DNA from 4 places in the Pseudotabrizicola sp. 4114 genome. Region 4 is predicted to be linked to each of the others. Evidence: riboswitches for the same ligand, from Rfam matches in the RefSeq annotation. Region 4 holds a riboswitch; each other region holds the start of a gene.
What was found. A riboswitch is a leader RNA that binds a small molecule or an ion and turns the genes downstream of it on or off. The one in region 4 is predicted to bind cobalamin.
Positions count from the first base shown of each region.

Region 1 (7,662 bases), on a different contig from region 4:
CAAAAGTCGCGCTTAGATTGTGCTTGAAAGGGAGGTGAAGGAGGGGGTAGGAAGAGTGGCAGGAAATGCGATGTGTCTACAATAATTCGATGGTTGGTTGCGATGGTAAAATCTCCTTCTGGTGACGTTCGATCCAAATCGAAGACAAAGCCGTCAAATGCGGTTCCGCCCAACTCTTTGCCATCAAGGCCGATCGGGGGCATCCGGCGCGGTCGCCCTACTGCAGATGGCTCCGGTCAGGTTGTGAGTTGCCGCCTGCCTGCCGAAGAACTGCATGCCTTCGACGCGCTCTGCACCCAACTTGGCGCGAAATCCCGCTCGGACGGGGTGCGCTCTATCGTGCGGATGGCCTCCGGTTTCCTCGAGTTCAGCCGGGAAGACAGCCCGCGTCTGGAGGAAATCCGCTATGAGTTGGGCAAGATCGGCACCAATGTGAACCAGATCGCCCTGGCTGCGAACCGGGGTCGTGCCCCGATGGTCAAGGCGCAGTGGGCGTCCGTGGATGAGTTGCGCCGGTCATTGCCGATGGTGGCGAAAGCGCTGAGCCAGGTCATCGCCGAACGCCGGCGGCAGGGTGTGGCGCTGTTCCGGAAGTTTGCGGAAAGCCAGGAGGGGGCACGCCATGGTTAAGTTTGGGTCGCGGCCCATCGGGCTGGCAGAGGCCGTTCTGGGCGAGATCAACTTCCTGCGGCCGCAGCAGGGTCGGGTGAAGGCGGGCAATTCGTCGTCCAAGCGGGGGTTCAGTTTCTCGACCCGGGCCAGCCAGCTGTGGCGGTTTTCGCTGGGCTCGAACGCGGCGGTGCTGAAGAAGATCGGCAAGGGTGGAACAGCGAACGCCAAGGAGCTGGCGGCGCAGATGAACTATCTGTTCTCAAAATCAGCCTCGATCTTCGGCAACGGGGTCGTGCTGGACGCTGACGCAAAGGGTCTGACCAAGGACGAGCGCAACGAGATCGTCGGTGACTGGGCGGAGGACTGGCGTGGCTCGCCGAAGAACGGTCATACCACTCATCTGCTGATGAGCTTACCGTCCCATGTCCGGCCAGAGAAGGCAAAGCTGATTGCCGAGGCCTGGGCCTTCGAGATGTTCCAGTCGGGTGAGCATCAGGACGATGTCTGGTCCTACGTTGCGGCCCTGCACACCGACAAGTCGCACCCGCATGTCCACATGGTGATCAACAACCGAGGCACAGTGAATGACAGCTGGTTCTTCATGGCCAAGGAGCATGTCTTCAATCTGGAGGTCATGAAGCAGCGGATGGTGGCGATTGCGGCCGAGGAGGGCGTGTTTTTGGATGCCACCTCGCGCGCCGAGCGCGGGTTGCTGACCTATGGCCCGTCCCGGGCAGAGATCGAGCGTGCGCGGGCTGAGGGGCGTGCGCCGGAAGAACGGCCGCGCGAGGGTAAGGCGCTGGAAGATGCCCTGGCCACGATGGCGCGCACGGCGGATGCGTTTCGGAGTCTCCAGCACCTAGCGGCGCTGACGGGTCTGCCAGAAATTGGCGAGAAGATCGCCAAAGCGGAAGAGGCGCTGCGAAGGGGTGGGGTGCTGCAGCCGTTTCCGGGTGATGTGGCCACAGCAGAGCGCGCTGATCTGGACCGGCATTTCAGCGGCTGGATGGCTGAGGCTGAAGGTAAGATCCGGAAGATGCCTGTCGCCGAGCGCAAGGACATGCGGGACGAGCTCTATGGCTATGCCATCGACGTCGCCAAGGGGTTGGGTGATGCCCGTGGCGTACAGCTCTTGCAGATGGTGCCGCAGACCAAACTCTATGCAACGGGTCTTGAGGGTGACCGCCTGACACAGGGCAGGGAGGCCATTGATCTGCAGCCAGGTGCCTCAGATCGGCTGAAAACGGACATCGTCGGCAAGGCAGTGGCCCTGGGTCTCAGCGGTGATCGCATGGCTGAGCGGCTGGAAACCGGTGCCGCCAATGCCTGGGAAGAACGCGATTGGGTGCGCAGTGACTTGGCAACCCTGTCCGGGAGGCGGCGTGCTGACTTAAGGAATCCGGATCAAAGCCGGAAGGTCGTCGATGATATCGAAGGGTTCTATGAAGCTGCGGCCAAGCTAATCGATCATGCCCGGGCGCATGAGGTCGTCCCTGAGAATGATCGGCTGCTGCGGGCCCTCGGGTCGATGGGCCGCATCATGCAGGCGGATGGAAAGGTAGAGTTCCGGGGCGATGCCCATGCTGAGCGGTTCGCTGATGAACTGCGTCAGCGGTATGGCAAAGAGGTTGTAGCGGAACTCGCCAGCGGTCGGACCGATGCGTTGGCTGTTGATTTCGAGGATGCGGATCAGCGGAAGTGGATCGCGCGTGCGGTTGTTTCGGCCGCGAAGTCACATGTGGCGTTTGGGTTGACCTTGCGAGAAGCGCGCAAAGCTGAGCGGCGGCTGGCATTGGAGCCTGTGAAATCAGAGGAGCGAGACTGGGAGCGTTGATCGACGAAGTGGGCGGTTTCCGGACGTTCTCCGCACGCGCAAACGCAACCTTGCCAGCATGTAGAAGCGGACATTTCGCCAGGATCACGCCGCCGGACCCGGCGCAACTTGAAAAGGGGTCAGATCACCGCCACCATATCCGAAGCCGCGTCGAAGCACAGATGAACCGCATCAAATCCTTCGGCGAGAGGATCATGTTGCGTGATCCCGATCGCCAGACCACCGAGGTTCACACCATCACCAGGGAACAGGTTGCCGCACTTACTGGATTGGCCTTGGTCGTGCATGCCAGCGGAACACTTCGCAGAAAACGGGCCATCACTGGAGATCCCCGTGCTCTGCGACATGTGATGTTCCAGACAGCCCCAGTCGCGGCACATCACAAAGCAAGCATGAAAACTTTCGCAGATCGCCTCCGCAAGGATGGAAATCCGCACACGGCCATCATCACCGCCGTCGCCAGAAAGCTCGTTATCATTGGGAACGCTCTGTGCAATAGCCGTCAGAAGTGAACCGCCCCGACGGCCGGAGAGATACAGCTTCTAAGCAAGGCGCTTGCAGCCCGTGGATTTTGGGCATATCGGTTTTGCGTCGGTTTCCGCAAGGAATCAAAAGGGAATCCGTCACCGGTTCTTCGGTGAAACGGAACTGCCCCCGCAACTGTAGGCGGCGAGCGTGCAGCGAAATACCACTGTGGCCAGTGCCATGGGAAGGTCGCTGTTCGTGATGACCCGTCAGTCAGGAGACCTGCCGACAGTGTCAGCAACGCGAACCGGGCGGGGTGTCCGGAGAGGTGTCGAATGAATAATTCCCAAAGGCGGCCTTTCGTGGCCGTCACAGCCAGAACACATGCGTCACGCCGGTCGGCTGTCGCGGCATTCAGCCCATGGGTCGGCAATCTTTCCCTGTCTCCGGTCGTAATATCCTTTGGAGACGACCCATGTTCAGACGATCCTTCACGGCAGCCGGAAGTGCTGTCCTCTGGCTAGCAGTTCCTGTGCATGCCGAAACGGCCTATCCCTTGACTCTGACCAATTGCGGGGTAGACGTGACCTTTGAGGCCGCGCCGGAAAGCGTGGTGACTGTCGGACAGGCCGCAACGGAAATCCTGTATTCCCTTGGGCTTGGCGACAAGGTTCAGGGAACATCCGTTTGGTTTACGGATGTCCTGCCGGAATTCGAGGTGTTGAACGCCGGTATCGAGCGAATCGCCGACAATGACCCGAGTTTTGAAAGCGTGGTGGCCAAGCGCCCCGGGCTGGTGGCCGTGCAGTATGAATGGCATGTCGGGGCGCAGGGCATTGTCGCCACGCGCGAACAGTTCGCGGATCTCGGTATCCCGACATATACGCTGCCTGCCGATTGCATTGGCAAGGACAACACTGCCGGGTCCGATGGCACCCGGCTTGAACAGTATGAGATGGACAGCCTCTATCAGGGGATCACGGAGCTTGCGCAGATTTTCGATGTCGGGGATCGCGGGGACGCGCTGGTTGCTGACCTGAGGGCGCGCGAGGCGGCCGCCATTGAGAAAGCGCAAGCGCTGACTCTGGGCAACGCGACCGCAGTATTCTGGTTCTCGTCTGCAGAAATGGACATTGATCCCTATGTCGCGGGGCAGGGTGGCGCGCCAGCCAATATGATGCAGGCACTTGGCCTTGAAAATGTGGTCAGCAGCGATGAGGAATGGCCCGTCGTAAGCTGGGAAACCATCTCGCGGGCCAACCCCACTATCATCGTGGCCGCCCGGATGGAGCGTCGCCGTTTCGAGGCGGATGATATCGATAAAAAGCTGGAATTCCTGCGCAGTGATCCGGTCGTCAGCCTGATGGATGCGGTCACGAAGGACCGGGTTGTCATTCTTGATGCGCATAGCATGGACCCGTCGATCCGCAACATAGCGGCGCTGGAAACACTGGCCGACGCTTTGGCAGAGTCTGACCTGAAATGACGGTCGAGACCGCTCCCGTCCGTTCCACCCTGCGTCCGGTTGCGTTCTGGGGGCTGTCGGGAGTGGCCGTTCTTCTGGTGGCGATCGTTGCCGGTGTGGTTATTGGCGAGACGCCGCTGCCATTGGCCACGGTTGGTGCCGTCGTGATGAACAATCTGTTGAGCGCAGAGTTCATCGTCGATCCGATCGATGCGGGCATTGTCTGGAGCTACCGCTTGCCGCGCACCCTGATAGCTGCGGCTTGCGGAGCCGGGCTTGCGCTTTCGGGGGTCGTGCTTCAGGCTTTGGTGCGCAATGCGCTGGCCGATCCCTATCTTCTGGGCGTCTCGGCGGGGGCCGGAACCGGTGCTGTCGCGGTCACCATCCTAGGCCTCGGCGGTGGTGCCATCGGCATATCCGCCGGGGCGTTTGGCGGGGCAACGCTGGCCTTTGCGCTTGTTGCGGCGCTGGCGCGCGCGGCGGGTGGCGGATCGGCGCAGCTGGTGCTGGCGGGCATTGCCGGATCACAACTGTTCAATGCGCTGACTGCTTTTTTCATCGCGAAATCTGCCAATGCGGAACAGGCACGCGGCATCATGTTTTGGCTTCTGGGCAACCTGTCCGGTGTGCGGTGGCCGGATGTCTGGCTTGCCACCCCCGCTGTGGGGTTTGGGTTTCTGGCCTGCCTGTGGTTCACCCGCGCGATGGATGCCTTTTCATTCGGCGCGTCTTCGGCGGCTTCGCTGGGAATTTCGGTGCGTCAGGTGCAGATCGTGTTGATCGGTGCCGTCACGCTGATGACCGCCACGATGGTCAGCCTTGTCGGCTCTATCGGCTTCGTCGGGCTGGTGATACCGCATGCAATGCGATTTGTGGTCGGGTCACGGCATGGCCGTTTGGTCCCGGCTTCGGCACTGGCAGGGGCCTTGTTCCTGATCGCCGCCGATATCGTCTCCCGTATCTTGATAGCCGGGCAGGTGGTGCCCATCGGTGTCGTGACCGCGCTGGTGGGTGCGCCCGGCTTTGCAATGATCCTGATCCGGAACCGGAGGCGGCTTTGAAACTTGAAGCAGTTGCCTTGGGGTGGGGAGCGGGCGGGCGCCAGATCGTCAGTGCTGTGACACTTGCCATCCGGCCCGGCGAAACATTTGGCCTTGTCGGCCCGAACGGCTCGGGCAAGTCCACGTTGCTGCGTCTGATGGCAGGCCTGATTCCGCGCGCCCAAGGCTCGGTGCTGCTGGATGGCCAGCCGATCACGGCGTTCACCCGGCGGGACGTGGCGCAACGGATCGCCTTAGTCGAACAAATGGCCGACACGTCTGAAGCCCTGAGCGTCCGGGATGCGGTCGAGCTTGGCCGCACGCCCTGGCTTTCGGCACTCGCGCCTTTTGGCGCGGCAGATACGGCGATCGTGGATCAAGCCCTGTGTGCTGTCGGCATGCGCGATATGGCGGATCACGCATGGTCAACGCTGTCAGGCGGTGAGCGCCAGCGTGTGCATATTGCCCGCGCGCTGGCGCAGCGGCCGCGCCTGATGATGCTGGATGAGCCGACGAACCATCTGGACATTCATCATCAGCTTTCCCTGTTGCGCCTGATCAGCCGCCTTCCCGTCACTGTGGTGATGGCCCTGCATGACCTGAATCAGGCCATGGCCTGCGACCGTCTGGGCGTGATGCAGGCGGGTGAACTGGTCGCCTGCGGCCCCCCGCAGCAGGTTCTGACACCGGAACGGATGGCTGCCATTTTCCGCGTCCGCGCAACACTGCTCCGCGATCCCGCTGACGATACGACGATTTTCCGTTTTCACAATCTGGAGGAGTCCTGATGAAGCATGCAGCCTTTTTTCTCGGCTGGCTGGCCGTCAGCCCCGTGTTTGCCGAAACGCACAAGGTCAGGATGTATTCGCGAAACGAACATGGGCCTATGATCTATGAACCCGAGTTCCTGAGCATCGAACCGGGCGACAGCGTGCGGTTCATTCCGACGCAGTCCGGGCATAATGCCGAAACGATTGCCAGCATGATCCCTGCAGGCGCGGCCCCCTTCAGAAGCAGGATCAACGAAGATTTCACCGTCACCCTGACGGAGCCCGGCCTCTATGGCATCAAATGCACCCCGCATTACGCCATGGGAATGGTGATGGTGATCGAGGTTGGCAAAGCGGCTGCACTCACGCTGCCCGAGGATCTGCCAAAACGCGCCCGTGACCGGTTCGAGGCAATCCTGAAAGCAGCACCGTGACAGCAAATCATCATCTGGTCGAAGACATCCGTGACTACTGGTCGCGGCGGGCGCAGACCTTTGATCTGGCCTTCGGTCATCATATCCCGCCGGGGCCAGAGGCCGCTGCATGGGCGGCACCGATGTCACATCTGGGGACCGCGCCTGCGCGTGTGCTGGAACTGGCCTGCGGAACGGGAGAGGTGACGCAGCTTGTTCATGGTCTTGGCCATGAGGTGACAGCGCTGGATTTTTCGGAAGCAATGCTGGCTGTGGCGCGGGCAAAGCATGCGGGCAAACCGCGCCTTCGCTTCATCCTGGCCGATGCCCAGAACACGATGGAGCCGGAGGCGGCTTATGATGCAATCCTATGCCGCCATCTGGTCTGGACCTTGACCGACCCTCAAGCCGCGTTTGCCGAATGGCTCCGGATTCTGCGTCCCGGCGGGCGGTTGCTGGTCTTTGATGGCGACTGGACACGGCCGCGTCCCTCCGGTCACTGGGCTGCGTGGATTCTGGCCCGGTGGGAGCAGATCGCGCCCGACCCGTATTACGATGGTGCCATGAGCCTGCGCCATGCCGACATCATGCGCCGGTTGCCGTTCTCGCAAGGTCTCACCTTTGCCCGGCTTGCGCCCATGCTGCAGCATGGAGGCTTTGCAGATGTCCGGGAGATCCCGCACGACCCCATCGCCAGGGCCCAACGGGTCAACCAGGGGTGGCGCAACCGCCTGCGCACAAGGGTCTACCGTCGCTTCATCCTCAGCGCGCAGAAACCACATTGAAGGGAGTATCCATGAAAATCTGTGCAATTCTCGCAGCCCTGCTGCTGTCACCTTTTCTGAAGCCCGTCGCTGCACAGGCCGAGCCGACGGTCTACCCGCTTTCGATCGGGAATTGCGGCAGAACGCTTGTCTTTGAAGAACCTCCGGAAAAGGTGGTTTCCCTGGGGCAGGCGGTGCATGAAATTCTGTTTGCGTTGGATCTGGGTGACAGGATTGCCGGAACCGCAGTCTGGCTAGGACCGCTGCCCGAAGCGCTTCAGGCTGCGAATGCTGGCATT
Region 1 covers NZ_JAVDWP010000016.1:45,191-52,852, reverse strand. The annotation lists gene mobC (plasmid mobilization relaxosome protein MobC) at 244-630, shown strand; gene J2X53_RS20435 (relaxase/mobilization nuclease domain-containing protein) at 707-2,446, shown strand; partial or broken gene J2X53_RS20430 (IS5/IS1182 family transposase) at 2,578-2,679, shown strand; gene J2X53_RS20425 (transposase) at 2,683-2,958, shown strand; cobalamin riboswitch at 3,022-3,216, shown strand; gene J2X53_RS20420 (ABC transporter substrate-binding protein) at 3,387-4,397, shown strand; gene J2X53_RS20415 (iron ABC transporter permease) at 4,394-5,437, shown strand; gene J2X53_RS20410 (ABC transporter ATP-binding protein) at 5,434-6,204, shown strand; gene J2X53_RS20405 (pseudoazurin) at 6,204-6,620, shown strand; gene J2X53_RS20400 (class I SAM-dependent methyltransferase) at 6,617-7,384, shown strand; gene J2X53_RS20395 (ABC transporter substrate-binding protein) at 7,396-7,662, shown strand, end outside.
Region 1: another riboswitch for cobalamin. It lies ahead of J2X53_RS20420 (ABC transporter substrate-binding protein); the one in region 4 lies ahead of J2X53_RS14540 (energy-coupling factor ABC transporter permease).

Region 2 (7,662 bases), on a different contig from region 4:
CCTTCGCTTTGCCTTGCAAAAGGCGCTGGGGGCGACCGGGCTGTCGCCCGGCGGGGCCACCTTTGCCCGCTTTCTGTTCGCAGCACCGCTGGCGTCGCTCGCGGCATTTGTGCTCTACCAGCAGACCGGCGTTGCGTTGCCGTTTCCCGACCTGCCGTTCTTTGGCTTTGTGCTGGTCGGCGGGGTGGCGCAGATCATCGCGACCGAGCTGACGGTCCGGCTGATGGGCATGCGCAGCTTTGCGACCGGCATTGCCTTTACCAAGACCGAGGTGCTGCAAGTGGCCGTGGCCTCTGCCCTGATCCTTGGTGAAACCGTGTCGTGGCCCGCGGCCCTGTCGATGGCCATCGGCTTTGCCGGGCTGGTGTGCCTGTCGTTTCCGGCAGGCCGCACCGCCGCGTTCGAGGGGCGTCCGGTGGCGTTTGGCCTTGCGGCGGGCGGGCTGTTTGCGGTGGCGGCCATCTGCTATCGCGGGGCCACCCTGTCGCTGGAGCCTGCGCCGTTCCTTTTGCGCGCCCTGCTGGCCCTGGCGGCGGCGACGGTAATGCAATCGGTGATCATGGCGGTCTGGCTGGTCTTGCGCGAACCGGGCGAGATCCGGCGCGTGTTGCAGGGCTGGCGCCGCACCGGGCCGGTCGGGATCACCGGGCTGTTGGGCTCGCTGGGGTGGTTTGCGGCATTTTCCTTGCAGAATGCGGCTTACGTCCGCGCGCTGGGGCAGGTCGAGGTGATCTTTACCCTGCTGTTCTCGACGCTCTATTTTCGCGAGAAACTGGGTCCACGTGAATTGACCGGGGTGCTGCTGGTGTCGCTCTGCGTGATCTTTCTGGTGCTTGAGGCCGCGTGACGCAAACGCTGGGCCGCCTGCCGCCGGGAACTTCCCCGGCGGTCAGGATTGTGCGTTCGCCGGTCAGAAATCCCAGTCTTCATCCTGTGTCGCGACCGCCTTGCCGATCACATACGATGACCCTGAGCCGGAAAAGAAGTCGTGGTTCTCGCTGTCGGGGCTTAGGGCCGCCAGAATGGCGGGGTTCACCTCGCAGGCGGCAGCGGGAAACAACGCCTCATAGCCGAGGTTCTGCAACGCCTTGTTGGCATTGTAATGCAGGAAGGCTTTGACATCTTCGGTCAGGCCAATGCCGTCATACAGCTCGGCCGTATACTTCGCCTCGATGTCATACAGATCGAACATCAGTGCAAAGGCGTATTCCTTGAGCTCGGCCTGCCGCGCCCCGGTCTCGCGCTCCAGCGCGCGCTGGAACTTGTAGCCGATGTAATAGCCATGCACCGCCTCGTCGCGGATGATCAGCCGGATCAGGTCGGCCGTATTGGTCAGCCGGGCGCGGCTGGACCAGTACATCGGCAGATAAAAGCCGGAATAGAACAGGAAGCTTTCCAGAAACACGCTTGCGATCTTGCGCTTCAGCGGGTCAGCGCCGGGGGCATAATCGGTCAGGATCGCGCGGGCCTTGGCCTGCAGATGCGGGTTGTCTTCGGACCAGCGGAACGCTTCATCGACCTCTTTGGTCGAACACAGGGTCGAGAAGATCGACGAATAGCTGCGGGCATGCACCGCCTCCATAAAGGCGATGTTGGTCAGCACCGCCTCTTCATGCGGGGTCTGGGCATCGGGCAGCAGCGCCGGCGCGCCAACGGTGTTCTGGATCGTATCGAGCAGCGTCAGCCCGGTGAATACCCGGATCGTCAGCTCGCGCTCTTCGGGCCGCAGCGTCGCCCAGCTTTGCACGTCATTCGACAGCGGCACCTTTTCCGGCAGCCAGAAGTTGACCGTCAGCCGGTTCCAGACCTCCAGATCCTTGTCATCCTGCAGACGGTTCCAGTTGATGGCGCGCGGCACGGCGACCGGGGTGATCATATCTTTCATGGCAATGCTCACAATGTGCAGGAAACGCAGCCTTGCACTTCCGTCCCCTCAAGGGCGGTCTGGCGCAGGCGGATGTAATAGATGGTCTTGATGCCTTTTTTCCACGCATAGATCTGCGCGCGGTTGATGTCGCGGGTGGTGGCATCCGACGGGAAAAACAGCGTCAGGCTCAGGCCCTGATCGACATGTTCGGTCGCCGCCGCATAAACGTCGATGATCGCCTCCGGCCCGATTTCATAGGCGTCGCGATAGTAGTCCAGATTGTCGTTGGTCATGAAGGCGGCGGGGTAATAGACCCGGCCGATCTTGCCTTCCTTGCGGATCTCGACCTTGGACACGATCGGGTGGATCGAGCTGGTGGAGTTGTTGATATAGCTGATTGACCCGGTCGGCGGCACCGCCTGCAGGTTGCGGTTATACAGCCCGTGCGCCATCACATCGGCGCGCAGGCTGGCCCAGTCCGCGCGGGTGGGCAGCGTGATGTCCGCAAACACCCGCGCCACATCGGGCAGGGCGGGCAGCCAGTCGCGGCTGGTGTATTTGTCAAAGAAAGAGCCATCGGCGTATTTCGACTCGGCAAAGCCCGTGAAGGTCGTGCCCTTTTCCTGCGCCAGCAGGCAAGAGGCGCGGATCGCGTGATAGGCGACAGCGGCGAAATAGACCGAGGTGAATTCCACCCCTTCGGCACTGCCGTAGTGAATGCGTTCGCGCGCCAGAAACCCGTGCAGGTTCATCTGGCCCAGTCCCACCGCATGGGCCTCGTCATTGCCGCGCCGGATCGACGGCACCGAGTCAATCGCCGACATTTCCGACACAGCCGTCAGCGCGCGGATCGCGTTTTCCACCGTTGCCCCGAAATCCGGGCCATCCATGGTGGCCGCGATGTTCAGCGAACCGAGGTTGCAGGAAATATCGCTGCCCATCTGCGCGTAGCTCAGATCTTCGTTGAAGGCGCTGGCGGCGTTCACCTGCAGGATTTCCGAGCACAGGTTCGACATGCTGATCCGCCCGGCAATCGGGTTGGCGCGGTTCACCGTGTCCTCGAACATGATATAGGGATAGCCGGATTCAAACTGGATCTCGGCGATGGTCTGGAAAAACTCGCGCGCGTTGATCTTGCGCTTCTTGATGCGTTTGTCGTCCACCATCTCGGCATATTTCTCGGTGACCGAGATTTCCGAGAACGGCACGCCATACACGCGCTCCACATCATGCGGCGAAAACAGGTACATGTCCTGATTTTTCTTGGCCAGCTCAAAGGTGATGTCGGGAATGACCACGCCCAGCGACAGGGTCTTGATGCGGATTTTCTCATCCGCATTCTCGCGCTTGGTGTCCAGAAAGCGCAGAATATCCGGGTGATGCGCGTTCAGATAGACCGCGCCCGCGCCCTGCCGCGCGCCCAGCTGGTTGGCATAGGAAAAGCTGTCTTCGAGCAGCTTCATCACCGGAATCACGCCCGACGACTGGTTCTCGATCCCCTTGATCGGCGCACCGGCCTCGCGCAGGTTGGTCAGCATCAGGGCGACGCCGCCGCCACGCTTCGACAGTTGCAGCGCCGAATTGATGCTGCGGCCGATCGATTCCATATTGTCTTCGATCCGCAGCAGGAAGCACGAGATCAGCTCGCCGCGCTGCGCCTTGCCCGCGTTCAGGAATGTGGGCGTGGCAGGCTGGAACCGGCCCGCCAGCATCTCGGCCATGAAGCGCAGCGCCAGATCTTCATTGCCCCGCGCCAGCGTCAGGGCGACCATCACCACCCGGTCCTCATAGCGTTCCAGATAGCGCTGACCGTCGCGGGTTTTCAGCGTGTAGCTGGTATAATACTTGAACGCGCCCAGAAAGGTCGGAAAGCGGAACTTGGCGGCATAGGCCGCATCCCAGATCTGGCGGTGAAAGTTGCGCGAATACTGGTCCAGCACCGCAGCCTCATAATACCCCTCGGCCACCAGATAGCCCAGCTTTTCATCCAGCGAATGAAAGAACACCGTGTTCTGGTTCACATGCTGCAGGAAATACTGCCGCGCGGCCATGCGGTCGGCGTCGAACCGGATGCGGCCCTGATCGTCGTACAGGTTCAGCATGGCATTCAGCGCGTGGTAATCCAGCGCAGGTTTCACGGCGTCAAGCATTCAGTCCCCCAGAAGCGGTCAAGCCCCGCGCGCACGCGGGTTACGTCGGTTTCGGTTCCCGCCAGCTCAAAGCTGTAGAGCACGGGTATGGCGCATTTTGCGGCGATCACCTTGCCCGCAAGGGCATAGGTCGCGCCGAAATTCCGGTTTCCGCCAGCAATGACACCCCGGATCAGGGCGCGGCGGGCGGGGTCGTTCAGAAAGGCAATGACCTGCTTTGGCACCGCGCCGCGCCCCATGCCGTCGGCAAAGGTCGGGCAGATCAGCACATAGGGCAGGGCAGGGGTGGGCATCGGGTCGGCGGGCCGGATCGGGATCCGCGTCGCACTCAGGCCAAGCGCTGCAACAAAGCGCGCGGTATTGCCCGAGGCGGACGAGTAATAGACCAGCCCGCCCACGGTGTCAGGCCAGCTGGCCGATCATGTCGGGGCGGAAACCGGCCCAATGTGCGCCGCCTGCCACCACCACCGGGGCCTGACGATAGCCCAGCGACATCACCCGCTCCATCGCCTCTGCGTCTTCAGTCAGGTCGATCACGCTATAAGCGATTCCCTTGGCGTCCAGCGCGCGGGTGGTGGCGGTGCATTGCACGCAGGCGGGTTTCGAATAAACGGTGATGGTCATGCCTTTGTCCCTTTTGGCAGTGTCTTGCGGGAACAGGCACGGATCAAAGGCAGGACACCCGCCACGATCACGCCCCCATGCCCACCGCACGGTTTCGGTCGTCTGCGTCAAGGCAGGTCTCCTGGCTCGCGGGTCGGGGCTCGGCTGACCTTCCCGGGGGGCTTGCCCCCAGTGGCGTTTCAGCGTCGCTCGCCGCTTACAGTTGCGGGGGCAGCACCGGCTTTGGGCCCTGACCCGCACCGGCTTCCCTTTTCATCCCCGAGTCGCCCCGGGTCACCATGACGCTACTAATTGACCCGGAACGGCTTCGGCTGTCAATATGTAGTGGTCGTCTTATTCTGCCGCGAGGGCCGCAGTGGGCGAGGGGATGTAGTTGAGGATCGGCGCAAGCCAGCGTTCGGCCTCGGCCAGATCCATGCCTTTGCGCGCAGCATAGTCGGCAACCTGATCGCGTTCGACCTTGGCCACGCCAAAGTAATAGCTGTCAGGGTGGCCGATATAAAGCCCCGAAACCGAAGATCCGGGCCACATCGCCATGCTTTCGGTCAGTTCCACCCCCGTCGCCGCCTCGGCATCCAGCAGGCGGAACAGGGTCAGCTTTTCGGTATGGTCGGGCTGCGCCGGATAGCCGGGGGCAGGGCGGATGCCGCGATAAGGCTCGCCCACCAGCTCATCGGGGGCAAACTGCTCGCCCTCGGCATAGCCCCACAGCTCGCGCCGCACCCGTTGGTGCAGCATTTCGGCCATAGCTTCGGCATAACGGTCGGCCAGGGCCTTGACCAGAATGGCGGAGTAATTGTCGTTCTTGGCGTCGAACTGCGCCGCAATCGCCGCCTCTTCCGGCCCTGCCGTCACCACAAAGCCGCCGACGTAGTCGGGCACGGTGCCTTCGGGCGCCACAAAATCGGCCAGCGCCACATTCGGGCGGCCCTCGCGCTTGGCATGTTGCTGGCGCAGGGTGTGCAGGGTGGCGACCGCCTCGCTGCGGGTCTCGTCAGTAAACAGCCGGATATCCTCGCCCACCGCATTGGCGGGCCAGAAGCCCACCACCGCACGCGGGCCGAACCAGCGCTCGGTGATGATGCGCTGCAGCATCTCTTGTGCATCGGCAAACAGCGCGCGGGCGGCCTCGCCCTGCTTTTCATCGTTCAGGATTTTCGGATAGCTGCCCTTCAGCTCCCAGGTCTGGAAAAACGGGGTCCAGTCGATGTAGCGGGCGATTTCGGCCAGATCCCAGTCGTCAATCACCTGCGCGCCCAGCCGCTTTGGCGCGGGCACCTGATAGTCCTGCCAGTCCAGCCGCAGGGCATTGGCGCGGGCCTGTGCCAGCGGCAGGCGTTGCTTTGCCCGCTCGTTGCGCTCATGCCGTTCGGACACCTCGCGGTATTCGTCGCGCAAGGAGGCAATGAACGGAGCTTGCTGTTCCGGGCTGAGCAGCGCCGACACCACCCCCACCGCGCGGCTGGCATCCAGCACATAGACCGCTGGTCCCGCATAGCGCGGTGCGATCTTGACAGCTGTATGCACCTTCGACGTGGTCGCCCCGCCGATCAGCAGCGGAATGGTAAAGCCCTCGCGCTGCATCTCGGACGCCAGATGTACCATCTCATCCAGGCTGGGGGTGATCAGACCAGACAACCCGATCACATCGACCTTTTCCTCGCGCGCCACCTGCAAGATCTTTTGCGGCGGCACCATCACGCCAAGGTCGATGATCTCGTAATTGTTGCAGGCCAGCACAACCCCGACGATGTTCTTGCCGATGTCATGCACATCGCCCTTCACCGTGGCCATCAGCACCTTGCCCGCTGTCTGCCGCCCGATCCCGCCATTGGCCAGCTTTTCGGCGTCCATATAGGGCAACAGCACCGCCACCGCCTGTTTCATCACCCGGGCCGATTTCACCACCTGCGGCAAAAACATCTTGCCCGCGCCGAACAGATCGCCCACCACGTTCATCCCCGCCATCAGCGGGCCTTCGATCACATGCAGCGGGCGGTCTGCCAACTGGCGCGCGGCTTCGGTATCGGCTTCGATGAATTCGGTGATGCCATTGACCAGCGCATGTTCCAGCCGCTTTTCCACCGGCCAGTCACGCCAGGCCAGATCGCGGACCTTTTCCTCGCGCGCGCCGCCCTTGAAGCGATCTGCGATCTCCAGCAGGCGGTCGGTGCCATCTGCGCGGCGGTTGAGCACCACATCTTCACAGGCCTCGCGCAATTCCGGGTCGATCTGGTCATACACCACCAGCTGCCCGGCATTGACGATGCCCATATCCATGCCCGCCTGAATGGCATGATAGAGGAACACCGCATGCATCGCCTCGCGCACGGTGTCATTGCCCCGGAAGGAAAAGGACAGGTTCGACACCCCGCCCGAGACATGGGCATGCGGCAGGTTCTGCCTGATCCAGCGCGTCGCTTCCAGAAAATCGACGCCGTAATTGTTGTGTTCCTCGATCCCGGTCGCGACGGCAAAGATATTGGGGTCAAAGATGATGTCTTCGGGCGGGAATCCCACCTCCTCGACCAGAATGCGATAGGCGCGGGCGCAGATTTCGGTCTTGCGGGCAAAGCTGTCGGCCTGTCCGGCCTCGTCAAAGGCCATCACCACCACCGCTGCGCCATAGGCAAGGCACAGCTCTGCCTGATGCCGGAACGCGGCTTCGCCCTCTTTCATGCTGATCGAGTTCACCACCGGCTTGCCCTGCACGCATTTCAGGCCCGCCTCGATCACCTCCCATTTGGAGCTGTCGATCATCACCGGCACACGGGCGATGTCCGGTTCCGCCGCCAACAGGTTCAGAAACTCGACCATCGCGGATTTGGAATCGATCAGCCCTTCATCCATGTTGATGTCGATGATCTGCGCGCCGTTCTCGACCTGATCGCGCGCCACCTCCAGTGCTGCCGCATAGTCGCGGTTGACAATCAGTTTGCGGAACCGGGCCGAGCCGGTCACATTGGTCCGCTCGCCGATGTTCACAAACGGAATGTCCGGAGTCAGGACAAAGGGCTCCAG
Region 2 covers NZ_JAVDWP010000003.1:80,951-88,612, forward strand. The annotation lists gene J2X53_RS07825 (DMT family transporter) at 1-847, shown strand, start outside; gene nrdF (class 1b ribonucleoside-diphosphate reductase subunit beta) at 911-1,885, opposite strand; gene nrdE (class 1b ribonucleoside-diphosphate reductase subunit alpha) at 1,894-4,017, opposite strand; gene nrdI (class Ib ribonucleoside-diphosphate reductase assembly flavoprotein NrdI) at 4,002-4,415, opposite strand; gene nrdH (glutaredoxin-like protein NrdH) at 4,420-4,641, opposite strand; cobalamin riboswitch at 4,735-4,937, opposite strand; gene metH (methionine synthase) at 4,975-7,662, opposite strand, start outside.
Region 2: another riboswitch for cobalamin. It lies ahead of nrdH (glutaredoxin-like protein NrdH); the one in region 4 lies ahead of J2X53_RS14540 (energy-coupling factor ABC transporter permease).

Region 3 (7,662 bases), on a different contig from region 4:
AAAGCGTTGATCTGGGGTTGCGGCACATCACACGCGACGAGCTGACAACGGCACAGGCGGAGAGTCAGATGCTGGATATCCGGGTTCTGGGTCTGGTTGTCATCGCCCCCGATGTCACCCCCGACCTTGCCCGCGCCACCATTTCCGCCCTCTCCGTTCTGGGCACACTGCACGCACCAACGGCGGTCAAGGCAGCTCTTGCCGACCGCATCACCTGAGATCCAACGCCAAAGGCACAGCATGACCAGATTTTTCGCACGCGACATGGCCCAAGCCAGCAGCCTGACACGCGCTGGTAAACTGACCGAGGCAACAGCGCTGATCCAGTCGCTGTTGCGCCCCAAGGCCGGCACCGACGCACCACCACAAGAGGGGGCTTTGGTCCCGGGCCTTGCCGACAAGGACGTGATTGAGGGCACCTGCACCCCGGTCGGCGACACGCCGTCCGAGCCGGCTCCTCCGAAGGCACCAAAAGCCAAAGCCAGGAAAACTGCAGCAAAACCTGTGCCGCGCGCCCGGCGCAAAAGCCTGGGTGAAACGCTGCGCAGCCTTGCGACAGCCGGAATGCCGGGTATGGGACAGGTTGCCGCTGCGCCGCCGGAGCTGCCCACAGGCGCGCAATTCCTGACGCTGAGCCACGCCGGCCCGCAAGGCAGCCGCGACTACCGGCTCTATGTTCCCGCGCGCAAGGTCAAAGGGCCGATGCCGCTGATCGTCATGCTGCACGGCTGCACCCAGTCGCCCGAAGATTTTGCCGCCGGAACCGGCATGAATGCTCTGGCCGAAGAGACTGGCTGTCTGGTGGCCTGGCCCGCGCAGCCGCAGGGTGCGAACATGCAGAAATGCTGGAATTGGTTCCGCCCCGAAGATCAGGCCCGCGATAGCGGAGAGCCTGCGGTGATTGCCGGGATCATCCGCGACATTCTGCGCGATCACCCGGCAGATGCCAGCCGGGTCTATGTTGCCGGTCTGTCGGCTGGGGGCGCGGCAGCGGCGATCATGGGGGCGGCCTATCCTGACCTGATCGCAGCGGCCGGTGTGCATTCGGGCCTGCCGGTCGGCGGCGCGCAGGATGTGATGTCAGCGCTGTCGGCGATGCGCAACGGCGCGGCGGGCAAGGCGCAGACCGGATCGGTGCCGGTGATCGTGTTTCACGGGCTGGCCGACAGCACCGTGCATCCTGACAACGGGGCCGCAGTGATTGCGCAGACGGTGCAGGCCCGGCCCGGATTGAAGCAGGTTCGGAACTCCGGCACGTCAGGGCGGGGCCGCAGCTATCGCCACATCCGCCACGACGACAAACAGGGGCGCAGCATCGCCGAGCATTGGCAGATCGAAGGGGCGGGCCATGCCTGGTCCGGCGGGCAACCGGATGGCAGCTATACCGACCCCGAAGGCCCCGATGCGTCGCGCGAAATGCTGCGGTTCTTTGCCCAGCACCGGCTGTCTTGAGACGGGCTGTCTTGACCCGGGCGGGCCTGACATGGGCAGACGTTGCACGGGCGGACCAGTCAGGGGCAGGGTCTGGCATGGGCAAGGTTCTGGCGACAGCAGGTCGCCAGAACAAAAGCCGTCAGCTTCCGGAAGCCGCAGCAAGGGTCACTGCACTCTGGTCCCCGCCTGCAGCAAGAGCACCGGGCGGGACCGCGCGCATGCACTGCGCGGCAAGGCTGGCCTCCAGCACAGCGCGCAGGGCCTCCAAGCGGATGGGCTTGGGCAAATGCGCGTCAAACCCGGCGCTCAGATACTGGGCCAGATCCAGGGCAAGCGCATTCGCCGTGGCCGCAGCCGCATAGGCAGGCGGGCGCAGCTGATCATTTTCGATCAGGCGCAGACGGTGCAGGGTTTCGATGCCGGAAAAACCCGGCATCGAAATGTCCAGCAGATAGACATCAAACGGCTGATGTTCGGCAATGGCGATGGCCGTGTGGCCGTCTTCTGCAACATGCGGCTCGATCCCCAGCTGTTGCAGCATCGCGCGCAGCACCATCAGATTGCCCTTGCTGTCATCGGCGCACAGCACGGTCAATGTCGAGACATCCACCGTCGGCAGCGGCTGCACCTCAACCAGCGCAGGCCGAGCCGGTTCAGAGCGCGACAGTGGCAGCACGATGGTAAACCGCGTCCCCTTTCCGAACTGGCTTTGCACCTGAATGGTGCCGCCCATCGCTGTCACCAGCCGGTGCACAATCGCCATTCCCAGCCCGGTGCCGCCAAAACGGCGGGTAATGCCTTCGTCTGCCTGACTGAATTCCTTGAACATCAGGGCGATCTGCGCCTCTGTCATGCCGATGCCGGTGTCCACGACCAACAGCTGCAACTGATCCGTGCCACTGGCAGACACCCGGACACTGCCGGCTTCAGTGAATTTGACCGCGTTTCCGACCACATTTTGCAGGATCTGGTCAATCCGGTGCGCATCGCCCAGCCAGAAGGCCCCGGCCTCGGGGTGCATATCCACCTCCAGCGCCAGCCTGCGGTCCTGACATTTTGCGCCGTGCGTGGCGATGATCCGGTGCAACAAGGCGTTGATGTCAAAGGGACGCTGTTCCAGCGTGACGGCATTTGCCTCCAGCTTCGAGACATCCAGAATATCGTTGAGAATGCGGATCAGCAGATCGCCGGACTGCTGGATATGACCGATCAACTCGCGCGCCTCGGGTTGCCGGACCATGCCGTGCAACACATCGGCCAGACCAAGAACGGAATTCAGCGGTGTGCGGATTTCATGGCTCATATGCGCCAGAAACCGCGCCCGCGATTCCGCCAGATCCTGTGCCCGCTGGCGTTCCAGTGTCAGTGACCTGTTCAGCCGGGCGGCGCGCAGGGCGATCAGGCCAAAACACCATTGCAAGGCGGAATAAGCCAGAACAAAGGCGATCAGCGCTGTCGCCGTGACCAGAACCGAGGTCGGTACGCCCGATGCGGCCAGCACAAGCCGCAGCGCATAGCCAACGGCGATCACAAAAAACGGAAAGCAGACCAGCAGCCGCAGCTCCCGCTCATAGGGGCGTGACAAACGCAGGATGATCACCCCCATCGTCGCAGTCACCAGCCCGTTGATGACCGACGTGCTGACAAAGAGCAGCGGCAGGCGGGTTCCGCTCAGGACAAAGGCCCATTGCAGCCCAATGATCGCCGAGCAGATCACAGCAAAGACGCCGTAGGGCGGTCGCGCCTTCAATCCCTGATGCATGGCAAAAAAGCCGAACAGGATGCCCAGATGCGCCCCTGCGATGATAATGCAGACGCTGAGCCAGAACGGCAGATCATGATGGAACAGCAGCGTGATCGACGCCACCAGAAACCCGACATTTGAGCCGCAAAGCCAGGTGTTGGCGCGTTTCAGATCAACATCCAGAGTGCGGTTGCGGCGCTCGATCAAGCCGATCAACAGCGAGAACAGCGCCATTGTCGCGGCAATCAGGACAACGACGCTGATTTCAATGGTGACGGTCAATCTGGTTCCCTTGTGGTAAATAAAGGCGCGGTCCGGCGGACCTGACGTAGCGGTAGCGGCATTCAGAAGGCGCTGTCAAACCCCCTGCACACACACCACAACCAGTATATTCACAAGATATGATATGAACACAGGATCAGACAGGAGCGCAACACAAGAAATGAGCGGAGTCGCACTCACCTGCAGCACGCGGCCTGTGACGGGTCAGGCCCGGTTCAAAAGATCGGCCTGACCCGCACGACAGCGGGTTGTTGTCCTCTGGACTGCATGTCAGAACGTACTAGCTCAGGTCTGAAAGACTGGGATGGCATCGACCCATAAGGTGGGAAAAGCCAGAGGAATGATGGTAAGATGATTGACTGGGACCGCGTGGCCGAACTGAAGCAGACCATCGGCGCCACCGCCTTCGGCCAAGTCGTGATCCTGTTTCTGGACGAGGCAGATCAGTCCGTCGCGGGGCTTGGCGCTGCGTCAACAGCCCAAGAGATGCAGTCAGCCTTTCATGCCCTCAAGGGCACCGCCCTGACATTGGGGTTTACCGAGCTGTCAGAGATTGCCCGGCTTTGTGAAAGCCGAGCCGAAGCGGGCGAAAGTGATCTGCCGCTGGCCGAGGTTCAGGCCATCTACACCCGGTCGCGCGCAGCCTTTGTGCAGCACCTGCCAACTTTGACGACTTAGGCGATTGCAAGACCCGGCCGCGCGCCTCCGCCACTTGTCCGAAGCGCCCCCGCAAGCACCACCCGCAACGTGCCTCCGGCGGGAGTATTTAACAAGCAGCAATGGGCAGGGGTCGTCCTTTGATTTGCTGCTTGCCAAATACTCCCGCCGGAGGCGCAGGTTTCCGCGCACGATCCGGTATCATCACAAGATCAGACCGGGCAAAAGCACCCTGACATCCCCTGACATTTCCGGGTCTTATCGCCCCCCTGCCCCACGCTCAGCGGCTGGCGGCAAGGTGGCATCGGCCGTCAACGGGGCAAGACTTGCCAGATCGGCGGCGGCGTCCAGCAGGGCGGCAACCGGGCGGGCATCGCACAGGAATAGCGCATAGGTCATTGCACGGCCCGTGGCTCCCCGGCGGCTGTGATGCAGAATGCTGAGCAGATGCAGCTCGTTCTCGGTCACCACTGCGGCACAGCCAGCGCAGAACGGGTTGGCATAGCGGAAATTTTCGCTGCGCGACATCGCCATGGTCTGCACGAAAGCCGTCAACCCCGCCAATAGAATGCCGCCCCGGTGGCAGCCGAACAGGGTGTGGGCCACCATCACAGTGTCTGGCGCATAGCGGGGCCGGGTTTTGCTCATACCGGCGAAAATCAACCGCATCACCTCCAGCGCGCGGATCTCGAAATTGTCAAAGCCGGAACCTGCAAGCAGCCGCTCACGCGGGCCGGGCTGGCCGCAGGGTCTGACATGGTTCGTTGCACCCCGGAACGCGGACATGGGATCACCTTTTGGCTGGACCGCGCGGCGTGAGGGAAAGAGGAAAGGCACCACGCGGTCCGGTTTGAAACGCTGCCTGTCCGTGCCCGGGTCTGTGCCCGGATCTTCCGGTGGGTGATAATTACTTACTAAATCTATCAGGATAGTCAAGCACCTTCCTGAATGCACCAGGAGCCGGGCGCAACCTGCAGCTGCGCGTCGGAAATTGATGATGCAAAGTCGCCGCTGCTATGCGGCATTTCCGGCCCTGTTGTATGGTGGTTGAGCAAGGTGCCGCTGGCGACAGCGGAGAATTGGGAAGCCGGTGCAATTCCGGCGCTGCCCCCGCAACGGTAAAGGGAGTGTGGCGTGACATAGACCACTGGGGGCCCGCCCTTGGGAAGGTGTCGCGTCCGGGCTGCAAGGCCTGCTCTTCAGCCCGGAAACCAGCCCTGCACCGAAGACGCACACCGCGGCAGGCGGTGGGCATCAGGGCCGGCCTTGCGCCACCCTGCCGCCCGTCCCTGCCGCATATCACTATCCACCGTTCTCATGCGGGGAGGCATGGGGCAAGCGAGGTCAAGATGCTCAGCCAAGGCGACACATACGCGCAGATCCGGTCGCGGAAACCGGATTTCTCTTTGTCGCGGGAGCTTTATGCCGATCCGGGCGTCTATCAGACCGATCTGGAGGCGATCTGGTACAAGGAATGGATCTTTGCCGTTCCGGCCTGCGAACTGGCCAAGCCCGGAGCCTATGCGACGATGCAGATCGGGGCCTATCCGGTGGTGGTGATCCGGGGCAAGGACATGCGCATCCGCGCCTTTCACAACGTCTGCCGCCATCGCGGGCAGCGGCTGTGCGCCAAGGTGTCGGGCTCGACCACCAATCTGGTCTGCCCCTATCACCAATGGACCTATGATCTGGAGGGCAAGCTGATCTTTGCCCGCGACATGGGCGCGGATTTCAACCCGCAGGCCTTTGGCCTGAAAAAGGTGCATTGCGTCGATCTGGGTGGGGTCATCTATATCTGTCTGGCCGATGTGCCGCCGCCGATCGCCGATCTGGCCAGGACCGCGATGACCTATCTGGCGCCGTCGGGCCTTGGCGACGCCAAGGTGGCCTTCACGTCGAGCATCATCGAAAACGGCAACTGGAAGCTGGTGATCGAGAACAACCGCGAATGCTATCACTGTGGCGGCTCGCACCCGTCGTTGTGCCGCACCTTTTCGGACAATCCCAAGATCGGCGCGATGGACGGGCCGCATTCGGCCAGCCCGGAGATTCTGGAGCATTGGGATCGCTGCGAAGCGGCAGGCCTGCCATCGCGCTTTGTTCACCATCCGGCGTTCCAATGGCGGCTGGCGCGGATTCCGCTGCTGAACCATGCCGAAAGCTATACGATGAGCACAAAGGCGGCGGTGGCCCGGCGCATGGGGACGATGCCGTTCAACGATGCGGGCAGCCTGCTGATGTATCACTACCCCAACACCTGGAACCACTTCCTCGGCGATCACGCCATCACCTTCTGCGTGCTGCCGGTGAGTGCGACGCAAACCGAGGTGACGACGACCTGGCTGGTCCACAAGGACGCGGTTGAGGGCGTTGATTACGATCTGAAGACACTGACCGAAGTCTGGCTCGCCACCAATGACGAGGATCGTCAGGTGGTCGAGGAAAACCAGAAGGGTATTCTGTCCCCGGCCTATGAACCCGGCCCCTATTCGCCGATTCAGGAAGAAGGCGTGATCCAGTTCACCGACTGGTATTGCACCGTGATGGCTGACCGGTTGGCACCACAACCGGCGCAGGCGGCGGAATGATGGAAACCAAGATCAACTGGTCGGGCAAGCCCTGGCGCGATTCCGAGCCGCTGGAATGCGCGATGGTGGTGCCCGATGTGGCCGACACCGCCAGCTTTACCTTTCGCGCGCCGTCGGGCGCGTGGTTCGATTATCAGCCCGGTCAGTTCATCACGCTGGATCTGCCGGTGCCGGGCGGGAATGTGCAGCGCACCTATACCATTTCGTCCTCGCCCTCGCGGCCGCTGTCGATTTCGGTCACCGTCAAGGCGCAGCCCGACAGCATCGGCACGCGATGGATGCTGGAAAATCTGAAACCCGGGGTGCGGATCAAGGCCTTCGGGCCCAGCGGGATTTTCAGCTTTCACCGGCATCCGGCACAGAAGTACCTGTTCATCTCGGCGGGGTCGGGCATAACCCCGATGATGTCGATGACGACCTGGGCCTGGGATTCGGGCGCGATGCCGGACATCACCTTTGTCCATGCGGCGCGGCGTCCGTCCGAGATCATCTTTCGCGAACGGCTGGAGCAGTTTGCCAACCGGGTGCCGGGGCTGAAGCTGCGGTTCACGGTTGACGAGCCGGATCCGTTCCGCGCCTGGTCGGGCTATCAGGGGCGACTGAGCCAGATCATGCTGGGGCTGATGGCCCCGGATTATCTGGAGCGCGAGGTGTTCTGCTGCGGGCCGGAGCCGTTCATGCAGGGCGTGCGCGAGATGCTGGTCTCGCTTGGCTACAACATGGACCAGTACCATCAGGAAAGCTTTGGCGCGCCGGCGCGGACGCTGGCCGAAGTGCCGGTGCATGACGATGTGGTGCCCGATGCGGGCACCAGCGCCTCGATCCGGTTTGCGGCCTCGGGCGTCACAGCAGCCTGTTCGGAAACCGATACCGTGCTGTCGGTGGCCAAGCAGTCGGGGCTGAACATCCCGTCGGGCTGCACCTTTGGCCTGTGTGGCACCTGCAAGATCCGCAAGC
Region 3 covers NZ_JAVDWP010000003.1:89,952-97,613, reverse strand. The annotation lists gene J2X53_RS07890 (CopG family transcriptional regulator) at 1-218, shown strand, start outside; gene J2X53_RS07885 (PHB depolymerase family esterase) at 241-1,452, shown strand; gene J2X53_RS07880 (ATP-binding protein) at 1,574-3,460, opposite strand; gene J2X53_RS07875 (Hpt domain-containing protein) at 3,812-4,138, shown strand; gene J2X53_RS07870 (hypothetical protein) at 4,376-4,903, opposite strand; cobalamin riboswitch at 5,155-5,352, shown strand; gene J2X53_RS07865 (aromatic ring-hydroxylating dioxygenase subunit alpha) at 5,467-6,705, shown strand; gene J2X53_RS07860 (hybrid-cluster NAD(P)-dependent oxidoreductase) at 6,702-7,662, shown strand, end outside.
Region 3: another riboswitch for cobalamin. It lies ahead of J2X53_RS07865 (aromatic ring-hydroxylating dioxygenase subunit alpha); the one in region 4 lies ahead of J2X53_RS14540 (energy-coupling factor ABC transporter permease).

Region 4 (7,662 bases):
CGATCACACGATTGCCGAATGCTCCTGGCGATCTGCTCGGAATGATTGACATCCGCGGTGAGAATGTCGCGCTTATCGATCTGCCGGGGCGGCTCTGCCTGCACGGCAGCGATCCCGAGACCAATGGTCGGATCATCATTCTGGAGTTCGGCACCAATCCCAGAACCCCGATCGGTGTGATCGCCGACCGCGTGCTTGGTGTGATTGAGATCCCGGAGGGCGAAATCGGTTCCGCACCAAGCGCCATGACAAGTTGGGATGCTTCCGTTCTGCGGGGGGTCACGCGCATCAACGGGCGGCTTGTGCAGATCCTTGCGCTCGACACCGTCTTCCGGGCCAACCTTCCCGGCGCATTTGATTTCGGATGAGCGGACCTTTCCCGGAGCGTGGGTGGATTGGTGCAGAGCAGTCTCAAATCCTTGTTGAGGCTGTGCATCGTCTTAGTGGGATCTCGATTGCCCCGACAAAAACCGACTTTCTCGAGCATCGTATCAATCGCCTGCTGCAGGCTTCCGGCGTTGCCAACGTCGTGGAATATGTGAACCATCTGCGCCTCAACCCGACCGGCCCTGCCGCTTTGCGTCTGGTGGAAGCGTTGGCAACGCATACAACGTCATTTTTCCGCGAACGTGCCCATTATGACTGGCTGTTGGCCGTGGGCCTGCCTGCGGTGGTTGCGGAAGGGGCAGGGCTGGACAGGCCGCTTGTCATCTGGAGCGCGGCCTGTTCGACAGGCGCGGAACTCTGGTCCGCCGGTATGGTTGTCGATGGCTTTGCCCGCAACCGGACTCTGCGCTGGGACCTTGTCGGAACAGATGTATCGCAGAAAATTCTGGTCAAAGCAGCGCAGGCGATCTTTCAAGAGGAAGATATCCTGCCGATCCCGGAAGATATGCGCAAACGCTATCTGTTGCGCTCACGCAGCCCCTCAGGTGCAAAGCCGCGATACCGGATCGCGCCGGAATTGCGAAGCCGGGCCCGGCTGGGCTGGGCAAACCTGCTTGATCTGCCCTCTGCCATGGCGCTTACGGCTGACATCACCTTTCTGCGCAATGTGCTCATTTACTTTGATGCAGAAGATCAACTCCGCGCTGCCGCAAATGTCGCGCGGCGGATCAGGCCAGGTGGCTATCTCCTGACCGGACATTCCGAGGGGCTTGCCAGCCCGCCCCCCGGCATGACGCCGGTGGCCCCATCAATCTATCGAAAGGAGTGAGACCGTTGTGACGCTATTGCCAGGCGGCCGGAAGTACCGGGTTCTTGTGGTCGATGACAGCGCTGTTGTGCGTCAGGTCATGGCCGACCTCCTTTCATCAGACCCTGAGCTGGAGGTGATGGGCACGGCGGGTGACCCTTTTGCCGCTGCACAGCAGATTCGCCTGCAACGGCCTGATGTCATCACCCTCGATGTCGAGATGCCGCGCATGGATGGCATTACCTTTCTGCGCAAGATCATGTCGCAGCATCCGATTCCGGTGGTCATGTGTTCTTCACTGGTCGGCGCGAATACCGAAACCCTGACGCGTGTGCTGGATGCCGGTGCAGTGGACATCATTTGCAAGCCGCAGGTCGGCATCCGCGACTTTCTGGAAGAAAGCCGGATCCGGATCTGTGATGTCGTCAAGGCGGCGGCGCAGGCCCGTCTGGGCCGGCTTCGGGAAAGCGCGCCGGCTGCCAAACTGACCGCAGATGTGATGCTGCCCGCCCCATCGAACCGGGCGATGGCAAAAACCACGGAACGGGTCATCGCGGTGGGCGCGTCGACCGGGGGCACCGAAGCGGTGCGGATCTTTCTGGAGGCGATGCCGGTCGATTGCCCCCCGATCATCATCGTTCAGCACATGCCCGAAGGCTTTACCGCTGCTTTTGCGCGCAGATTAGACAGCATCTGTGCGGTCTCGGTGAAGGAAGCGGCACAGGGCGACCGGCTCTTGCGTGGCCATGCGTTGATTGCACCGGGAAACCGGCACAGCCTGCTCAACCGCAGTGGGGCCACCTATACGGTCGATGTGCGCGACGGGCCGCTTGTGTTGCGCCATCGCCCTTCGGTTGATGTGCTGTTCCGCTCTGTTGCCCGCTATGCGGGGCCGAATGCAATTGGCGTGATCATGACCGGCATGGGCGACGATGGCGCGCGTGGTCTAAAGGAAATGCGCGACGCCGGGGCGCGGACCATTGGGCAGGATGAGGCGAGTTCCGTGGTCTATGGCATGCCGAAGGAGGCGATGCGCCATGGCGGGGTGGAAGAAGAGATGCCGCTGGGGCGGATGGCAGCCGCAGCGCTCAGGTTGGGCCGGATGTAAGGGCCCGCAGGTTTAAAACGGCTTGTATGGTCGGGCACTGGGGCACCGGGTGCCAAACCCCGGAGCTCAGGGCGCTGCCAAAGGCCGACGCAGCAGGTAAATGTCCATGATCCAGCCATGCTGTTCCCGCGCTCTGGCCCGCTCCGCCACAATTTGCGCCGATACCTCGCTCAGGGGGCCAGCAATCAGCATCTCTTCCGGCAGACCAAGATAGGCACCCCACCAGATCGACACATCAGCAGCCCCGAGCGTACAAAAGGCCCCGCCGCTGTCGAGCATCACAACCACGGTTTGCGCCCCCGGTGGCCAGCCATCACGCCGCAGATTGCGACCGGTGGTGATGACAACCGCGGATGCAAGGTCGTTCAGCGGAATCGCATGGGCGGCGCAAAGCGCCTGTATCGCGGTGATGCCGGGGATCACCCGAAGGCGCAGGGGCAGGGCGTGCGACACCCGTTCGGCGATGCGCAAGGTGCTGTCATAAAGAGATGGGTCACCCCAGACCAGAAGTGCAACACGCGGCCCGCCGCCAGCATCCAGATGGGCCTGAATGCGGTCCTGCCAGATCTGCGCGATTGCATCATGCCAGTCGCTCACCCGGGTCAGATAATCCGGCGTTGCGGGGTTCCGCACCGGCAGGGCAAAGGTCTCGATCCGGGCCTCTGGTCGTGTGACCCAGCGCTCGCAGATGTCCAGCCGCAGTCCGGCCAGATCGGCCTTGTCCTCGCCTTTCAGCGGAATGAGGATCAGATCGGCCTCGCCGATTGCCTTTGCCGCCTCGGCGGTCAGATGGTCCGGGTTGCCAGTGCCGATGCCGATCAGGAACAGGGTGATCATTGCCGCCTCTTGGGAGGAAAAGGGCGCGGTTCCGGTGAACCGCGCCCTGATGGTGTACACGTGGCGTTCAGGCCGGGGCGTAGAGGCGCGGTTCGACCATGGTGGGCGGGGTCTTGCCACGCAAAGCCTTGGCCGCGGCCAGAACGGCAAGGTCGGCCAGCGGCTCCAGAATGATCACCGCCAGATAGGCCACGGCAAAGGTGCCGACCGGGGCAAACGCCTCGGTTCCCATGCCGTAAATGGCCCAGAATGCCACCCAGGCGACAACGCCGCCCTGATAGCACGCCGACAGGGCCAGCACCTGCGTGTACTTCAGATCAATATAGGCGGTGCCCGGTGCGATCAGACGGCGGGCCAATGCGGTAAGGGCGAAGAGCGGCACCAGCAGCGTGGTCACGTTCATCGCGAACTGCGGCAGATCGGCCGGGGCAAAGAACAGGCCCTGCACCAGCAGGCCAAGGGCCAGACCAATCGCCGAAGGCCCCGCGCCCAGGATCAGGAACAAGGTGGACCCCAGGATAAAGTGCACCTCGGACACGCCGACCGGGAATGTCGGCAGAATTTCGAAGAACACAAAGGTCAGCACGGCGGCAATCACGCTGCGTACCGCCAGCGACATCAGCCCGCGTTCTTTGAGCGTTTCACGGGCAAACCAGAGGCCAGTGGCCCCAGCGGCCGCTGCGGTGGCGTAGCTCAGCGTAATTTTGGCCCCATCGACGAGGCCGGGTTCGATATGCATGTCAGTCTCCTTGCCGTCACACCCGACGGTTGAACAGGTTGCGTTTGCAAGGCCGGTCTCCTGGCTTGCGGGTCGCAACGGTCATCCGCCTTCCCAGCCTTTGCAACGGCCAGTGGCATTCCGGATGACCGCTCACCGCTGACAGTCGCGGGGGCGGCTGGGGTGGGGGCGCCGCGATTTGGTCCGCCCTTCCCCATTCCCGTTTGAGCCCTCAGCATATTGTCACTTCGGGCACCTTGAGGTTACTTTCTTGCGCCCTCACCGGGGGCAGGTCAAGCTGGCAAGCGACCGCTTTGAGGACGCTTGCGCCGTTTGCGTCATCCGCCTGCCAGCGGGCCGTACAAAATCAGCGCCGGCTGGTCACCGCTGCCCTGTGCCAGCTGTGCCGCCAGCGCCGCCAGAGTGGACCGGGTCAGCACCTGCTGCGGGTGTCCCACGGCTTCGGCCAGCAGGGCAGGGGTCTCTGGCGGCAATCCATGCGTCATCAACGCCTGCGCCAGTGCGGGAAATGTGCGCTTGCCCATAAAGACCACCGTGGTCGCCAACGGATCGGCCAATGCCGCCCAGTTCAGCCCTTGTGGCAGATCGCCCGTCACATCGGCCCCGGTGATGAACTGCACACGCCGGGCGGTCAGCCGCCGCGTCAGCGGGATGCCCGCCGCCGCCGCCGCCGCGCAGGCTGAGGGCACACCGGGGATGATCTCGAACCGGATACCGGCCTCGGTCAGGGCGAGGATCTCTTCCTCCAGCCGCCCGAAAATACCACTGTCGCCGGATTTCAGCCGCACCACCCGCGCGCCCGTCCGGGCATGATCGACCAGCAAACGGCTGACGTGATCCTGCTTGGGCGAGGCGCGACCGGCGCGTTTTCCCACCGCCACCAGCTCGGCCTGCGGTCCGGCATGCGACAGCACCGGGCCAGAGGCCAGATCGTCAAACAGCACCACATCGGCCTCGGCCAAGCGGCGGGCGGCCTTGAGCGTCAGCAATTCCGGGTCACCGGGCCCGGAGGAGACGAAAGAGACAAGGCCCGTCATGACAGATCCCCGGAGCTGGCCGGGCCGATCAGATGGAAGAAGCTGCCGCTTGCCATTCCCCCGCCCGTGAAATGGCGGACTGATCCGGTCTCTTCCACCGTCTGGCCATTGGCATCCACCACTGTCGCCAGAGGCGCGTCTGGCTGCGACAGGATGGACGCATAGTGAAACTCATGGCCGCGCAGCAGGGTGCCGGCGGTAAACCCGGCACAGGGCTGCGCCAGCCGCGCCAGCCGGTAGCCCAGATGCATGCGGCGCTTGGCAAAGCTGGTTTCCAGCCCCAGCAGCCCCGCCATCCGGTGCCGGGTTCCATCCGCCGCGACCAGTCCCTGACCCAGGGCCATGTAGCCGCCGCATTCGCCATGCACTGGCCGGGTCCGGGCAAAATCGGCAAGACTATTGCGAAAACCGTCACAGGCGGCAAGGCGCGGGGCGTGCAACTCGGGGTAGCCCCCCGGCAGCCAGCAGGCGGTTGCGGACGGGTCCGGCCCTTCATCCGCCAGTGGCGAAAACGGCAGGATCGTTGCGCCCTGTTCACGCCAGCTGGTCAAAAGGTGGGGATACACAAAGGAAAACGCCGCATCGCGGGCCAGTGCCACCCGCTCGCCCGGTGCCGGAACCCGGCCTGCGCCCCGGGCATCCTGCACATGGCCGCCCTGTGCCGCGGTGCGGATCGCGGTCAGATCACAGTTGTCGGTCACAAAACTGGCCGCATCCGACAGGATCTGTCTTAGCCGGGGCAACTCTTCGGCCTGCACCAGACCAAGATGCCGCTCTGGCAGCGCCACATGCGCGCTGCGCGGCAGCGCCCCCAGCACGGTCAGGCCCGCGGCTTCCATCCCGGCGCGCACCAGCGCCTGATGGCGGGGCGAGGCGACCTTGTTCAGGATCACCCCCGCGACCCGCACATCAGGTCTGAACCGGGCAAGGCCCATGGCGACAGCCGCCGCCGTCTGCGCCTGCCCCGACACATCCAGCACCAGAATAACCGGCCAGCCCATCAGCGCCGCCAGATCCGCGCTGGCCCCGGCCCCGCATTCCCCCGGTCGTGCCACGCCGTCAAACAGCCCCATCGAGCCTTCGGCCAGCACCAGATCGGCCCCTTCGGAGGCTCTCGCCAAAGCCGCGATCCGTTCCCGGGGCATCGCCCAGGTGTCAAGGTTGACCGAGACCCGGCCCGCCGCCGCCGTGTGAAAGGCGGGATCAATGTAATCCGGCCCGCTCTTGAACGGCTGTACCTGCAGCCCCTGCGCGCGGAACGCGGCCAGCAACCCCAGCGTCACCGTGGTTTTGCCCGTGCCCGAGGCGGGAGCCGAAATCAGCAGTCCGGGGGGCAATGGCTGCGTCATTCGCGGCCTTCGGGAAAACGTGGGGCGGTGCCGACCGGGCGATAGCGCCGGTCGTAATCCCCGGCATAAAGCCTGCTTTCGTCAAAATCGCTGGCCGCAAGCGCCCGGCCCACCAGGATCAGCGCCGTGCGCTCGCCGTCGCCGATGCTGGCATCCAGCGTCGCCAACGTGGCGCGCACCACCCGCTGGTCTGGCCAGGACGCGCGGAACACCACGGCCACCGGGCAATCGGCGCCGTAATGCGGCATCAGCCGCGTCTGCACATCGCCCAGCACATGCACCGACAGGTGAATCGCCAGCGTCGCCCCGGTGCGCGCAAAGTTTTCAAGGCTTTCGCCTTCGGGCATGGCTGACGCACGGCCCGAGGTGCGGGTCAGCACCAGCGATTGCGCAACGCCCGGCAGGGTGAGTTCAGCCCCCAGCACCGCCGCGGCGGCGGCAAAGGCGGGCACGCCGGGGGTGATGTCATAGGGAATATCCAGCGCCCGCAGGCGGCGCAACTGCTCCCCCATCGCCGACCAGACCGACAGATCGCCGGAATGCAGCCGCGCCACGTCATGTCCTGCGCCGTGGGCGGCGACGATCTCGGCAATGATGTCATCCAGGCTGAGCGACGCGGTGTTCACCACCCTTGCCCCCGGCGGGCAATGCGCCAACAGCGCCTCGGGCACCAGACTGCCCGCATAAAGACAAACCGGGCAGGCCGCGATCAGGTCGCGCCCGCGCAGGGTGATCAGATCGGCGGCCCCCGGCCCCGCACCGATGAAATGGACAGTCATTCGATGGCTCCTTTGCCAAGCGCCATGGCGCAGGTTACCGTTCCGTCTGGCGCATCCATCCGCCCGACGATGAGCGTGGACTCTGCCCCCGCAGCTGCCAGCGCTGCGGCTTCGGCCACCGATCCGGTGCCGTACAGCGCCTGTACCCGCTCCGACCGGGTGGGTGTGTCGATGCCTGCAACCGCGACGCCCAGCACAGCCAGACCGCGCTCTGCCGCCAGCCGCTGCAGGGCGGGCGCTTTGGCCTTGGCCGCGACAGTTGCAAGCAGCGCGACCGGGCCACCGACCCCCTCTGCCTGTTGCAGGGCGGTGCGGAACGACTCGTAAGGCGCATCCTTGCGGAACCCGAACCCGGCGACCTTCATCGTGTGACGCTCCACTGCACAACCGGGCGGCTGGCCTGCCAGCCGCGAAAGCCGCCAAGCGGGGCCGCTTCGGCCAGATCAATCCGCAGCAGCGTGCCGCCATAGCTGGCATGACGCGCGGCCAGCACACCCTCGCCCTCCAGCGTCACCGCATTGGCCACCAGCCGGGTGCCTTCGGGCAGCCGCGACCAGACCGCATCATGCAAGGTCGCATCACCGCCGCCACCGATGAAAACCGCATCCGGTGACGGCA
Region 4 covers NZ_JAVDWP010000006.1:10,066-17,727, forward strand. The annotation lists gene J2X53_RS14520 (chemotaxis protein CheW) at 1-368, shown strand, start outside; gene J2X53_RS14525 (CheR family methyltransferase) at 365-1,216, shown strand; gene J2X53_RS14530 (chemotaxis response regulator protein-glutamate methylesterase) at 1,224-2,303, shown strand; gene cobF (precorrin-6A synthase (deacetylating)) at 2,370-3,140, opposite strand; gene J2X53_RS14540 (energy-coupling factor ABC transporter permease) at 3,208-3,879, opposite strand; cobalamin riboswitch at 3,912-4,133, opposite strand; gene cobA (uroporphyrinogen-III C-methyltransferase) at 4,197-4,916, opposite strand; gene J2X53_RS14550 (cobyrinate a,c-diamide synthase) at 4,913-6,265, opposite strand; gene cobM (precorrin-4 C(11)-methyltransferase) at 6,262-7,044, opposite strand; gene J2X53_RS14560 (cobalamin biosynthesis protein) at 7,041-7,409, opposite strand; gene cbiT (precorrin-6Y C5,15-methyltransferase (decarboxylating) subunit CbiT) at 7,406-7,662, opposite strand, start outside.